One region of the Marinobacter sp. JSM 1782161 genome, then DNA from elsewhere that is predicted to be linked to it. Evidence: predicted binding sites of a transcription regulator. Region 1 holds the regulator's gene; each other region holds the start of a gene.
What was found. Region 1 encodes sigma-54, which starts transcription at its own class of promoters, with help from an activator protein. Its sites were predicted from a motif close to ANTGGCATNNANNTTGCTNT; they were not measured.

Region 1 (4,757 bases):
CGCGACGTCATCGACCTGACCGGCAACGTGGTCATCAGCCGGATCCTGGAATCCGGCAAGCAAGGCAAGCTGGAAACCCCCCATCTTACGCTGGATAACGATAAACGCATTGTGCACACTGACGCCCCGGTGATCCTGACCGACGCCCGGGGCGTGACCCGCGCCACGGGCATGAAAGCCTGGATCGACAAACGGATCGTCAAACTGCAATCACAGGTGGAAGGACAGTATGAGTTGCCATCAGCGCAGTAAACGCGCGCCCCTGCGCCGCCTTCTGGGCGCCGCGCTCCTGGCGCTGGCCGCAAACGCCCAGGCTTTTGACCTGAATTCGGACAGCCCGATCAAGGTATCGGCGGACAATGCCCGACTCGACGACGCCAAGGGTACGGCGGTCTACACCGGCGGTGTGGTCGTGCGCCAGGACGCCACCGAGCTGACCGCGGACCGGGTCGTCCTCTACCGCAGCCAGGGCGCGCTGAACCGCATCGAAGCCTACGGCAAGCCGGCGCACTACATACAGCCGCAACAGGGCGAAACACCGAAAACCGACGCCGAAGCACTGACCATCATCTACGCCGCCGGCGAGAACCGGCTGACCTTTGAGGAAAAAGCCGTCATCCGCCAGAACGGCAACGTCTTCAAGGGCGAACGCATCGACTACGACACGGCCAGGCGCGTCGTCACCGCCGGCGGTGGCAGCAAGTCCGATGGTGGCGATGGACGCGTGGAAATGGTTATCCAGCCACGCCAGGGCAGCGGAACCTCGGAGGCCGGTAACTGATGGCCATACTGCGTGCGAGCAATCTGGCGAAGAGCTACAAGCAGATTAAAGTGGTCAAAGACGTCTCACTGGAAATCCGCAGCGGGGAAATCGTCGGCCTGCTGGGCCCCAACGGCGCCGGCAAGACCACCTGTTTCTACATGATCGTGGGCCTGGTCAAGGCGGACAACGGCCGGGTCAGCATCGATGAGAAAGACATCACACCCCTGCCCATGCACGGCCGGGCCCGTTCCGGCATCGGCTATCTGCCCCAGGAAGCCTCGGTGTTCCGCAAGCTCAGTGTGCGCGACAACATCATGGCGATTCTGGAAACGCGCAAGGGCCTGTCCCGGGCGGAGCGTGATGAAAGGCTGGAAAACCTGCTGGAAGAGTTTCACATCACGCATATCCGGGACAGCCTGGGCATGGCGCTGTCGGGCGGGGAACGCCGGCGCGTGGAGATCGCCCGGGCGCTGGCGATGGAGCCGGCCTTCATCCTGCTGGACGAGCCCTTTGCCGGCGTCGACCCGATCTCGGTAAGCGACATCAAGCAGATCATCCGCCATCTGCGCGACAAGGGCATCGGTGTGCTGATCACCGACCATAACGTGCGCGAAACCCTGGATATCTGCGAGAACGCCTACATCGTCAGCGGCGGCCATATTATCGCATCCGGACAGTCTGAGGAGATCCTGGCCAACCAGCAGGTCAAGGAAGTCTACCTGGGCAACGAATTCCATATGTGAGCCCGTCAATCGGGTATGGGTATCGCAGTGGGCGCCAAAACGCTAAACTCGAAACAGGGTCGGCAAACCTCTCGGGGCATATCCGCCGACCAAGACATTGTCATCGGGACACCCATAGCAGTAAACTTCGGCAAAGAATTTGCTTGGCAAGCCGGACCGACCTCTGACACGAGCGTTTTCAAGGTCCGGAGACATCCGGACAGGTCTTGCCCAGGCGCAATAACTCAGTCGATGGCCACAGGGTGACGGGACTAAATCAATGGTAATGAAAGCTTCGCTTCAGCTGAAGCTGGGTCAACAGCTCACCATGACACCCCAGTTGCAACAGGCAATCCGCCTGCTGCAACTTTCCACGCTGGACTTACAACAGGAAATCCAGCAAGCGCTCGAATCCAACCCCATGCTGGAAACCTCGGAAGAGGAAGACGGCGCCGCGGATAGTGAGAGCGACGGCGAGGACGCGTCCGCTGACGGCAAGGGCGAGGACAGCAACGACACCGCACAGGACGACGATAGCTGGGACGAGCCGGCCGAACCCGACTGGAACACCGAGACCAACCAGGAAATCCCCGATGACCTGCCGGTCGACACCGCCTGGGACGACATCTACCAGTCCGCCCCGGCACCGGCAGCACGCAGCGAAGAAGACGACGACACCGACTTCGAATCACGCAACTCCCCCGCCGAGACCCTGCAGGACCACCTGCTCTGGCAGCTCAACCTCACCCCCATGGGCGAGCGCGACCGCGCCATTGCTCACGCCCTGCTCGACTCGGTGGACCCGCGCGGCTACCTGATCTCGACACTGGAAGACATCCACGCCGGGCTGGTCGACGACAGCGAGGAAGATCCGCTGGAACTGGACGAGGTCGAGGCCGTACTGCGCCGCCTGCAACACTTCGACCCGCCGGGCGTGTTCGCACGGGACCTGCAGGAGTGCCTCCTGATCCAGCTCAACCAGCTGCCACCGGAGACGCCCTGGCTGCCCCAGGCACGCCTGGTGATCAGCCACTACATCAACCTGCTGGGTAATCGCGATTACGCCCAGTTGCTTCGCCGCAGCCGCCTCAGCGAAGAGCAGCTGAAGTGCGTGCTGGCGCTGATCCAGACGCTCAACCCGCGGCCGGGCGACTCTCTCGACCAGGCCGAGCCGGATTACGTGGTGCCGGATGTGGTGGTGTCCAAGCAGAAGGGCCGCTGGCGCGTCGAACTCAATCCCGAAATTGCCCCGCGCATCCGGGTCAATGCCGGCTACGCGGCGCTGATCCGCCGGGCCGACAACAGTGCCGACAACACCTACCTGCGCGATCAGTTGCAGGAGGCCAAATGGTTCATCAAGAGTCTGCAGAGTCGCAACGAGACCCTGCTGAAAGTCGCCACCCGGATCGTTGAACATCAGCAGGGATTTCTGGATCATGGCGAGGAAGCCATGAAGCCGTTGATCCTTTCGGACATTGCCCAGGCAGTGAGCATGCATGAATCGACCATTTCCCGGGTCACCACCCAGAAATACATGCATACGCCGCGCGGTATCTTCGAGCTGAAGTACTTTTTCTCCAGTCATGTGAGCACGAACGAGGGCGGTGAATGTTCCTCCACGGCAATTCGTGCCATGATCAAGAAACTGGTCGCCGCCGAAACCCCGAAGAAACCCCTCAGCGACAGCAAGATTGCAGCGCTGCTCGGGGACCAGGGCATCAAGGTGGCACGACGGACGGTCGCCAAGTATCGCGAGGCGATGCACATTCCGCCGTCCAACGAACGCAAGAGACTGGTCTGAGACGCAAGCGCCCAGGGCCAGCCAGAGTCGGTTTTCAAACGTCGCTGAGTGCGACGGGCTCAACGTCGGGAGCTTCTCTGCTCCCGGCCATATCGACAACAGGAGAAGCCTATGCAACTCAATATGTCAGGTCACCATGTCGAATTGACTCCCGCTCTGAAAGACTATGTCTCCGGCAAGTTTGAAAAACTCGAACGCCATTTCGACCACATCAGCAACTGTCAGGTGACCCTGTCCGTGGAGAAGCTGCGCCAGACGGCCGAAGCCACACTCCACGTCATTGGTGGTGAAATCCACGCAAAGGCTGAAAACGAAGATATGTACGCGGCCATTGACGGCCTGCTCGACAAACTTGATCGGCAGATCCTCAAGCACAAGGAAAAGACCGTTGATCGAATGCACGGTGCTGCCGGCCGCTAGCCGTTCCATCCAAGGGAAAGCATTCCATCCATGACGGAATCACCATTAACCATCCAGTCCATCCTGGTTCCCGAGCTCACCCTCTGTGGTGTGCCGGGAACCAGCAAGAAACGCATCCTTGAGTTGATCGCCGAGCACGTAGCCAAGCGCTACCCCGAGCTCGACGAGACCCAGACCTTCAATAACCTGGTGTCCCGGGAACGGCTGGGCAGCACCGGTATCGGTCAGGGCATTGCCATCCCCCACTGCCGTCTGGACGGCTGCAATCATGTGGTGGGTGCCCTGCTGACCCTGGAGGAAGGGGTTGCGTTCGACGCCATCGACAACCAGCCGGTGGATCTGCTGTTCGTGCTGATCGTCCCCAAGGAGGCGACCAGCGAGCACCTGGAACTGCTGAGCCAGCTGGCCGAGAAGTTCAACGAGCGCAGCTTCTGCGAACGCCTGCGTCAATGCCGGGACGCCGACGAGCTGTTCCGCGTCATGACGCAACCCGAGTAACCATTCGCCGATTCGACGAAGGCATTGCATGAAACTGATCATCGTCAGCGGTCGTTCCGGATCCGGCAAGAGTACGGCACTGCACGTGCTCGAGGACCTGGGCTTCTACTGTATCGACAACCTCCCCATCGGCCTGCTGTTCCCGTTGACCGAGGAAGCCAGCAATGCCTCGCCGGACAAGCTCCGCAATATTGCCGTGAGCATCGATGCCCGCAACCTGGCCGATGAGATTGCCAACTTCGACGAGATCCACGAGCGCCTCAAGGGCGCCAGCCTGAACGTCGAAATCATCTTCCTCGACGCCACCGACCAGGCCCTGCTGCAGCGTTTCCACGCCACACGCCGCAAGCACCCGCTGAGCAATGTCCGCACGTCGCTACGCGAGGCGATCAACCACGAGAAGGACTTGCTCGACCCCCTGGCGCAGTTGGCCGACCTGTACATCGATACCACCGAGCTGTCGATGTATGAGCTGCGCGACATGGTGCGTCAGCGCGTAGTGGGGCGACGCGACCAGGAACTGGCCCTGCTGTTTCAGTCGTTTGGCTTCAAG
Region 2 (4,757 bases), on a different contig from region 1:
GACAGTAAGTCCTGCATACCTTTAATCCGACCTCACGGGTTCGATCTGTCTGTTGTGATCAAACGGGCTGACGACTATTGCAGCACAAAATTCTCGAACAGGATCTGGTCAACCGGTTCGGCACCTTCCTGTTTCAGGACCTGATTGACGGTCTCCACCCCTTTCTGCAGCAACGCCTCCTTGCCCTCGGGCGTTTGCATCGCCTGGAAATCCTGGGCCCCGAACAGGGTCAGCAAACGGCTGCGAATCAGCGGCATGTGCGTTTGCGCGGCATCGAGTGCGGCCTGGTCGCGGCTCTGCAGGGCCACGAAAATCTGCATGTAGCGCTGTCGGCCCTCGCTGGCAAGCGTGACGATAAAGGGTTTGCTCATGGAATAGTAGTGGCTGGGCTCGAACACTTCGGCGGTTTCCGCCTCGCTATCGGCGTCCGCCTCGGCGCCGTCGTCACCCGATTTCAGGAACCAGAGGGTGCCGGCGACGGACAGGCCCACCGCCAGCAGGATCACCACAACCAGCAGGATGATCAGTTTCAGTTTGCCCTTGCCGCCCGGCTTTTCCGCATTTTCCGCCATAGATGTCCAACAGTCAGTTTATTGTCGTTTCGACCCGCTACCCGGAGGTTTGAGCAATAAGTGAGCCAACCTTTCCCGGAATGCCGCCAGATCATAAACAAAACAGAAGTTTAGCGTCTGGGTCGAAAGACATAAACCGTAGCCTGGTGGAACCACCGGCTAGGCGTACAGATCCACCTCGCCACGCCAACTCAGATCGAGGCTGCCGCCGGCCAGGGTCTGCTCGCCATCTTCCCCCTCAACACTGGACGCAAGCCCGGATCCACCGGATTCGCTTCCGCTGCCATCACCGGCCAGTTGCTGCTGTCCGCCCTGCTGGTCCGGTGTCTCCGCCGAGACCTCGAACCGGTCCAGGTTCAGCCCGTTCTCCTGCAGCATATCACGCAGGCGATGGCCGTTGAGTTCGAGCTGGTCACGAACCGCCGAATGGGTGGCGTGCACGGTGACATGGGCCTGGTCTTGCTGGACCTGGACGCGAACCTCCAGCGGGCCCAGGTCGGGCGGCGTGATGTGAATCTCGGCGGCGGACATGCGCTGGCTGGTCAACCACGCCAGTTTGCCGGCGACCTTCTCACCCCACTCGGCATGCTGCACCGGCAGCTCCACGCTGGTGGAATAGCTCTTCAGTCCGGCCATGGCGTCTCGCCCTTCCAGACCGCGCTGCAGGCTGGTGGCATTATTCTGCAGGTTGCCGGACTGGCTGTCCCCCTGCAGACCAGCCAGTTGACTGGAAAAATCAATCGCCTTGCCGTCGGCGGTCGCGGCCTTGCCCAGCAGGATGCCGGCCTGATCGCCCTTCGCCGTTGTGGTCAGGCCTTCCTTGAGCGCTCCCGCGTCAGAAGCTCCCTGGCCCGCCGCCAGCGCCTTGTCCAGAAGCTGGCTCAGCTTGGGGGTGCCCGGCTGGCCGCCGATGGCAGCCGAGCCCTGGACCGCCGTGGCGGCACTCGGCGCGCCCTTCAGGGCCGTGGCATCGGTGGGCGTACTGAACAGGAAGGGCAGACTGGCCTTGTCGGTGATTTCGGTATCGTCGCCGCTCTCCTGCCGGCTTCCGTCACTCACCTGTTCGGCCGTCCGGGTCTTGTCGGAATCGGCATCACGCCCACGGTCGGAACGATCCGCGGTCTGCGCCTCATCGTCGCGGGCTTTATCGGCCCTGTCGCTGCGTTCGGCGCTGCGGCGGTCTTCAGCTCGAGCGTCTTCAGCGCGTGACTTCTCGGTTTGGCGTTCCGCCTGCTGGTCAGCGCGCTGGCGATCCTCCGCACGCTGGTCCGACAGCCGCCGTTCCTCCGCCTGTTTTTCCTCCAGGCGCTGATCGGCGCGGCGCTGGTCCTCAGCCCGCTGTTCGGCACGTTGCTGCCGCTGCTCGCGGGCCTCTAGACGCGACTGCTCGCGCGCCGATACCTCGTCGAAGGCTTCGGAGGAGGACTCCGAAGCCGCATTATTCTTCACGCTTTCAGTCGAATTTCCGGACGTGGACGAAACGGGTGTCAACACCAATCCAGACATGGCAACCCCTTGCCGCTTTGGCACAAATCAAACGGTTTGGAGGAAGCTCAGCAACAAGGATGCCAATCGCCCAGGCGCCACCCCGGAAAGGACCTTCCTGGAAAGGGCGCCCCTGTAAAGCCCCCTCCTGGAAAGGACGGCCGGGCCCCGCTTGCGCCCGGGGCTCCCTGAATCAGCGGGCCAGCGTATTTTCCAGCAGACCGCGGACCACCGAGAATTCGTCCTCGATGTCGGTCAACACATCGGCCGCGGCATCCAGTCGTCCTTCCTTGCCGGCCATCTCCGCATCGCCACACAGGGCTCCCAGCCGGGGAGCGCCAATGTTGATGCAACTGCCCTTGAAGCTGTGCGCGGACTTGGTAAAGGCATCGGTATTGCGACTGCCCAGGGCCGAGCGCAGCGTGTCGAGGCGCTCGCGGGAGTCGTTCAGGTAGGTCGTTATCAGCACGTCGAACTCGCTTTCCATGACTTCGCGTAGCTCTGCAAGCGCTTCATCGTCCAGATGCGGCTTGTCGTTCATGATCGTCTCCTTGACTGCGACCGCCCGCCGCCAGGCTGGTTTCGCCTCCTGCCTGCGGCAGGGCCGGTGGACGTGCCGTCGCGCGGGCTCCAATTCGGGCATACCGTGCCCGGAAGCCTTGTGGATATCAACCTGTGATGTCAGTCATGGTCGTCCGGGTCAAAGGTCCAGCTGTAAATCGCTTCCACCTCGTTACCGCTGCCCCGGTGCGTCAGTGAGTCGCAGAGTTCCCGCAGCAGGGCCAACCCCCGGCCCGCATAGCCTTTCTGGTCGAGTGTCGACAGTTTTCCCTTATTATAGTTGAAGCCGTCGCCGCTATCCTGGCACACCACCGTCAACTGGCCGCCGTTACGGCCGATCCGATGGGATAACCGGAAACTGATGGCATCGTCCACCACGGTCTTCAGCCGACGGGCCCGCTCAGCGTAATAGCGGCCAAAACCTTCCGGCGAGCTCTTCCAGCTCGACGGCAACTGCAGCACGCCATGCTCCAACGCATTGGTGTAGAGCTCTGCCAGTATCGTGTACACCTCGCCACCGCGCCGCCTCAGGCCCGGCACTTCCATGCAGATGTGCAGCAACAGGGGCAACGGGTTGAACTGGGCCATGGTGTCCCCGCAGACCCGGTATTCGCAGGACCAGTTGGACGGGCCACTCAGGGCCGACTGGGTCACCCGCAGCGGCAATTCCTCCAGCAGGCTGGCCTCGATGACGTCCACCGATACCAGGGTCAGATCGTCCGGCGCGGCCTCGCTGCCGGTGAACTCGCCGATGGCGGATAACACCGTCTGCAACACCGGCGTCTCCAGAGGCGTCTGTTCCACCACCTGGCGCAGGCGATCCTCGCCGAACATCTCGCCGGCGCCGTTGGTCGACTCGGGCACGCCGTCGGTGGTGAAGAAGATGGTGTCGTCGACTTCCACCTTGAGCCGGCTGACCTCGGTGCTGAAGCGCTCGGCGGCCACCACCCCCAACGGCAGATGACTGGACGGCAGACGCTCCACCGTGCGCCCGCCCCGCAACAGGAAGCCGCAAGGCAGACCGCCGTTCCAGATGGTCAGGTTACCCAGGTGGGCATCCAGCTCGATGAACGCGGCGCAGCAGAACATGTCCGTGGGCAGGATGCGCCAGAGCTTCTGGTTGATTTCCCGCAGGATGTCACCGCAGGCAAAGCCCTTGCTGGTCATGCCGTAGAAGATCTCGGCCACGGGCATGGCGCCGATGGCCGCCGGCAGCCCATGCCCGGTGAAGTCGCCGATCAACACGTTCATGCCACCGGACGGCCGCGGACAGGCGAACAGGATGTCGCCGTTGAACACGGACATGGGCGACGCGTGGTAACGGATGTTGGGTGCGTCCAGGCAGCCGGTGTGGGCGACGTTGTCAAAAACCCGCCGGGCGATGTTCTGTTCCTTGATCAACTGCTCGTTGCGGGCGCGGATCAGGTCGCGTTGCTGGGTCAGAGTGTTGTGCATCACCCGCATACGGTTGAAGGCGTTGATCTTGGCTTCGATGATGATGCGGTTGTAGGGCTTGGACAGGAAATCGTCGCCGCCGGCTTCCAGGCAGCGCGCCAGGGCGTCGGCGTCGGACAGGGAGGTCAGGAAGATAATCGGCACCAGGGCCTCGCCGGCCAGGCTCTTGATGTGGCGGGTTGCCTCCATGCCATCCATGCGCGGCATCATGACGTCCAGCAGGACGATCTGAGGCTCGAAGGTGCGAAACGCCTCGACCGCTTCCATCCCGTCGGCGACCGTCATCACCTCATGCCCCAGGCGTCGCACCATGGTGCTGAGGATCATTCGGTCGGTTTCGCTGTCGTCCGCAATCAGGATCCGGAGCGACTGGCCTTCCATCGCCTTTTCAGCAACCGCCTTTTCCAATGGGGTCTGCCTCTGTTGCTGCATCCCGTGGACAGGCGCCCGGCCGGCGTTGCGCGGAGCGGGACGGTGTATGCATCGCCCGCGGACCGGCTTCGACCCGGCGCGGCCCCGGCACTAGTTGATGGAAAACAGCTGCTCGAAATTCGAGATGCTGAGAATGCGCCGCACGTCGCTGTTGCAGTTTTCGATTCGAACGCGACCGGCGTCGCCACCGGCGTAATCGCGCAAGAGGAGCAGCATGCCCAGGGCGGAACTGTCCAGGTAGGTGGTGTCGGA
Region 3 (4,757 bases), 820 kb from region 1:
GACATTGCCCTGACCAAAGGACTGCTTGATGTCCTGCACGCGCACCCCGTCGCCAATGGCGTTGGTGCCGCCGGACAGGAAACCGCTGGCGTAGAGGTCACCGAACTGGACCTCGCTGCCCTTGAAACCGACGGTGCTGGCATTGGCAATGTTATTGCCGGTGACATCCAGATCCACGGACGCGGCCCGCAAGCCACTGAGACCGATATTGAACGCCATACTTCACCTCATCCTTAAATCTGTTTACGGAGCCTTTAGCGGACTCTTCAGTTAATCTGCTGCACGTCGGACAGGGCTACCGAGCCCATGCCGGCAAGATTGAGCGTGACATCGCCGCTGCTGGCCAGGGAGACGCTGTCAACGTTGGCACTGAGCATCGTGCTGAGCTGCTCGGAGCCACCGGTGTAACTGCCATGGGCCTGGAGCACGTAGGTGCCCTCCGGCAGATCATTGCCGTCCGCGTCCTTGCCATCCCAGGTAAACGACTTCTGTCCTTCGGACGCCGCCCCCAGGTCGATCTGGCGCACCAGCTCACCGGACGAATCCAGCACGTCGAGACGCAGGCTGGAGGTCGACGCCGGCACCTGCACGGCCCCCTCTACCTCACCGGAAGCGCCGAGGATGGCGGTCTGGGACGGGACCATCACCGTGCGGCCAACCATGGCCGAAGCCTGCAACGCCTGGGTGGAACGGAACTGGCCGGCCAGGTCCTGCACGCTGTCCGATACCCCCTGCATTTCCTCCAGCGAGCTGAACTGCGCCAGCTGTGCCAGGAAGTCGCCGTTTTCCTGGGGCTTGAGGGGGTTCTGGTTATTGAGCTGGGCGATCATCAGCTCCATGAATTCGTTCTTGCCAAGCTCGTCGGAGGATGACGTGCCGCTGGCGGTCTGGGTCCGGTACTGACTCAGTACATCGGTAGCGGAGGTGCTGTTAACGGTGCTCATGCTCTACTCCTTACTGAGTCGATTACTGGCCGAGAGTGAGGATGCGCTGCATCATCGACTTGGCCGTGTTCATCACGTCCACATTCATTTCGAAGCTCCGCGAGGAGGACATCATGTCCGCCATTTCCTCCACCACGTTCACGTTCGGGTAGTAGACGTAGCCGTCCTCGTTCGCCGCGGGGTGGTTGGGCTCGTAACGCATCTGCAGCTCGGCGTCGCTTTCCACCACACCGTCCACCTTGACGCCGGCCGACGCGGCGCCATTGCTGCCCTGGCTCCAGCCGGTACCAAAATCGCCCTGGGACATCATGTCCTGCTGAATGGCGGAGAAAACCGGCTTACGCGCCCGGTAGGTGGTATCGGTGCTGGAGCTGGCGGTTTCGGCGTTGGCGATGTTCGACGCCGTGGTATTCAGCCGCAGGGACTGGGCTGTCATACCGGAGCCGGCAATATCAAAGATGTTTCCAAGTGACATGACGCGTGTCCTCTACCCTGCGGTCCTTTATTCGCCCTTGATGGCCTTGGTCAGGCCCTGGAATTTGCTGTTGAGAAACTGGAAGCTGGCCTGGTAATCCATGGCGTTGCGCATGAACCGGGACTCTTCCTGCTGTGCATCCACCGTATTGCCGTCCAGGGAAGGCTGGTACGGGTTGCGATACATCAGCGCGGCGCGCTCGGTCATGGCCGCTTGCGGATCGATGTGGCCGCTGCTGGTACGCTCCAGCGGCAGCGACGAGGCCTGCGACTGGGCATTACCCAGCGCCGCCTTGAAATCGATGTCGCGCGCCTTGAAGCCCGGGGTATCCGCGTTGGCCAGGTTATTGGCCAGCACTTCGGCACGTTGAACCCGTACGTTCAGCGCTTTCTCGTGAATGCCCAGGGCGTTTGCAAAACTGATGGCCATGCCGTCTCTCTCCGGAGGATTGCCGCATATCGCTTTGGATAAGACAAAGCAACAGCAATGCCAGTTTACGGAAACCCCTGAAAACAGAGGGTTGGAGAGGAATAAGCGGTTTGCGGAATGAAGGCGGGACGGGGAAAGCGGCAAGGACTTTCCCCCGGAGTTTCCCCTGCGGCGGCGGCCCCTCTCTAGACGGGCCAGCGGGACGCGAAGGTGGCCGGCTGCGGCCGCTCCATCTGCGGCTTGCGCAGGGCCGGCGTTCCCACATAGAGGAAACCGGCGATCGATTCGTTCTCTGCCAGCCCGAGGCCCTCGTGGACACGCCGGTCATAGGCCACCGGTCCGGTGCGCCACATTCCGGAAAAGCCACGCGCTTCCAGGGCCAAAAGCATATAAGCCATACCGCAGCCGGTGGAAACGGACTCCTCGATGGCCGGCACCTTGGGATGCGATTGATGACGGGTGATGCCGACCAGGATCATCGGCGCGCGTAACGGCATCTTGCGCAGCTTTTCCTCGCTGGGCGCGGCCGGGTCCTCCGGGTTGGCGATCCGCGCGAACACCTCACCCAGGGCCGAGCGTCCTTCACCCTCCACCACCAGGTAACGCCAGGGACGCAGCAACGCGTGATCCGGCGCCCGGGCAGCGCAGGCGAACAGATCTTCGAGCACCTCCGGGTCTGGAGCGGGTGCCTGCAGTTGGGGCTCCGACGTGCGGCTGAGGATCGCATTCACGGTATCAGTCATAGTTGATTCCCGGGTTCATCAAAACGGTTGCGTGGTCATGCCAACGCCGATGCGGCTGACCGGAACGGAGCTGCAGCCCTGGAGCCGCCACGCTGACGCCGCCACGCTGACGCCGCCAAAACAGAATCGACGCAGATCACGTTGCAATTGTGACATTTCACCAATACTGCTAACCTTTTTCCGACAGGTCACACCGCTCGACGTCTGGCAGTCCGGCTTCGCTGGACGGGCGCCATCGACCTTTCGGATACCACACTATAACAACAAGTTGACGGCGGAAAGCCATGACAGAACAACGCCATTTTGATCGTTTTGCCGATTTCTACCCTTTCTATCTGGAAGAGCACAGCGATCCCACCTGTCGCCGCCTGCATTACCTGGGCAGCGTCCTGGTGATTGCCGTCCTGCTCTACGCCATCACCACCGGGCAATGGCTCTACCTGCTGCTGGTGCCGGTGCTGGGGTACGGGTTTGCCTGGGTCGGCCACTTCGTGTTCGAAAAGAATCGTCCGGCCACGTTCAAGCATCCGCTCTACAGCCTGATGGGTGATTGGGTAATGCTCAAGGACATGCTCACGGGCCGCATCCGGTTCTAGCGCCTTCAGTCGATCAGCGAACCAACCCGACGGGATACCCGATGATGAACGCTCCCCTGGCCAGCGGAAAATCACTGCTGCTTGAGGCACAGAGCAAGCCGGTCGCCATCCCCCCGATGCCGGATTACAACGGCCGGGTGCTGGCCTACACCGGTGCGGCCGCCATCATTTTCACCGGCCTGCTCACCGACCACTTTCCGGACTGGCTGATCTGGCTGGTGCCCGCCGCGCTGCTCTGGCCCCACACCGTCCACTTCCTGACCCATCAGACCCGACTGCGCCATTCCAACCGCATCCGTCAGAAAATGCTGCTGCTCGACTGCCTGCTGGGAGGCGCGTTCACCGGCGTGATCGGGCTGGTCGCGGTGCCGTCGCTGGCGGTGCTGATGATGCTGATGTTCAGCGCCATGCTGGTCGGTGGCCTGCGCCAGTGGTTCTTCGGAACCTTGCTGTTCGCCGGTGCCGCGGCCGTGGGCCTGACCTGCCGCGGCATGTCGGTATCGCTGCAGGCGCCGCTGGCGCTCAGCCTGGTCGCCCTGCTGGCGACCGCCCTGTACATCTGCATCACCGCCTATTACGCCCACCAGCAGGCGCGCGCCCTGATGACCGCCAAATCCCAGATCCAGTATCAGCGGGAGCAGTCCATCGCGTTATCCCACAAGCTCTCCAAGTACCTCTCGCCGCAGGTCTGGCAATCCATTTTTACCGGCGAGCGGGACGTGCGCCTGGAAACCCAGCGCAAGAAGCTGTCGATCTTCTTCTCGGACATCAAGGGCTTCACCGAGCTGTCCGAGGAAATGGAACCGGAAGCCCTGACCGAGCTGCTCAACCACTACTTCAACGAAATGTCCCAGGTGGCCCTGAAATACGGCGGCACCATCGACAAGTTCGTCGGCGACTCCATCATGATCTTCTTCGGTGATCCCACCAGCCGTGGGCCACGCGAAGACGCCCTGGCCTGCGTGTCCATGGCCATCGACATGCGCAAACACATGAAGATCATGCGTCAGAAGTGGCGCAGCCAGGGCATCAAGACCCCGCTTCAGATCCGCATGGGAATCAGCGCCGGCTATGCCACGGTCGGGAATTTCGGTGCCGAGAACCGGATGGACTACACCATTATCGGCAAGGAAGTGAATCTGGCCAGCCGGCTGGAATCCCTGGCCGACCCCGGCGAGATCCTGATTTCCTACGAGACGTTTTCACTGATCAAGGACAAGATCATGTGCCGGGACAAGGGAGAGATCACGGTGAAAGGATTCGGGCGTCCGGTGCCCATCTACGAGGTGGTCGATTTCCGTCGCGACCTGGGCGCCGAACGCAGCTTCATGGAACACGAGCAGGCCGGCTTTGCCATGTACCTGGACTCGGACAAGGTCCGCAGCACCGAGCGAACCGAAATCCTGCGCGCGCTGGAGGAAGCGGTGGACCGCCTCCGCATCGAGGAGGAGCCCGCACCGCCGGCCAATTACTGCCGCACCAGCCGCAAGCATTCCGGCTGACCCGGACCGGTACTGCGCCAGGGGTTGATGTCCAGTCCGCCACGACGGGTGTAATGGGCGCTGACGGT

Region 2: a site for sigma-54 is predicted at 2,126-2,145, ahead of GQB00_RS22090 (flagellar hook-length control protein FliK). Genes of this name have one in related genera too.
Region 3: a site for sigma-54 is predicted at 1,894-1,913, ahead of flgB (flagellar basal body rod protein FlgB). Genes of this name have one in related genera too.

What each region holds. Positions count from the first base shown of each region.
Region 1 is NZ_WSSA01000002.1:1,176,166-1,180,922, forward strand. Features, by position in the region: gene lptC (LPS export ABC transporter periplasmic protein LptC) at 1-252, shown strand, start outside; gene lptA (lipopolysaccharide transport periplasmic protein LptA) at 230-781, shown strand; gene lptB (LPS export ABC transporter ATP-binding protein) at 781-1,506, shown strand; gene GQB00_RS05190 (RNA polymerase factor sigma-54) at 1,772-3,286, shown strand; gene hpf (ribosome hibernation promoting factor) at 3,398-3,706, shown strand; gene ptsN (PTS IIA-like nitrogen regulatory protein PtsN) at 3,737-4,204, shown strand; gene rapZ (RNase adapter RapZ) at 4,233-4,757, shown strand, end outside.
Region 2 is NZ_WSSA01000003.1:89,631-94,387, forward strand. Features, by position in the region: gene fliM (flagellar motor switch protein FliM) at 1-17, opposite strand, end outside; gene GQB00_RS13130 (flagellar basal body-associated FliL family protein) at 75-572, opposite strand; gene GQB00_RS22090 (flagellar hook-length control protein FliK) at 732-2,021, opposite strand; gene GQB00_RS13140 (Hpt domain-containing protein) at 2,251-2,598, opposite strand; gene GQB00_RS13145 (SpoIIE family protein phosphatase) at 2,739-4,454, opposite strand; gene GQB00_RS13150 (STAS domain-containing protein) at 4,596-4,757, opposite strand, start outside.
Region 3 is NZ_WSSA01000002.1:359,200-363,956, reverse strand. Features, by position in the region: gene GQB00_RS01620 (flagellar hook protein FlgE) at 1-219, opposite strand, end outside; gene GQB00_RS01615 (flagellar hook assembly protein FlgD) at 267-944, opposite strand; gene flgC (flagellar basal body rod protein FlgC) at 967-1,419, opposite strand; gene flgB (flagellar basal body rod protein FlgB) at 1,447-1,848, opposite strand; gene GQB00_RS01600 (nitroreductase) at 2,034-2,591, opposite strand; gene GQB00_RS01595 (Mpo1-like protein) at 2,876-3,187, shown strand; gene GQB00_RS01590 (adenylate/guanylate cyclase domain-containing protein) at 3,229-4,689, shown strand; gene queF (NADPH-dependent 7-cyano-7-deazaguanine reductase QueF) at 4,656-4,757, opposite strand, start outside.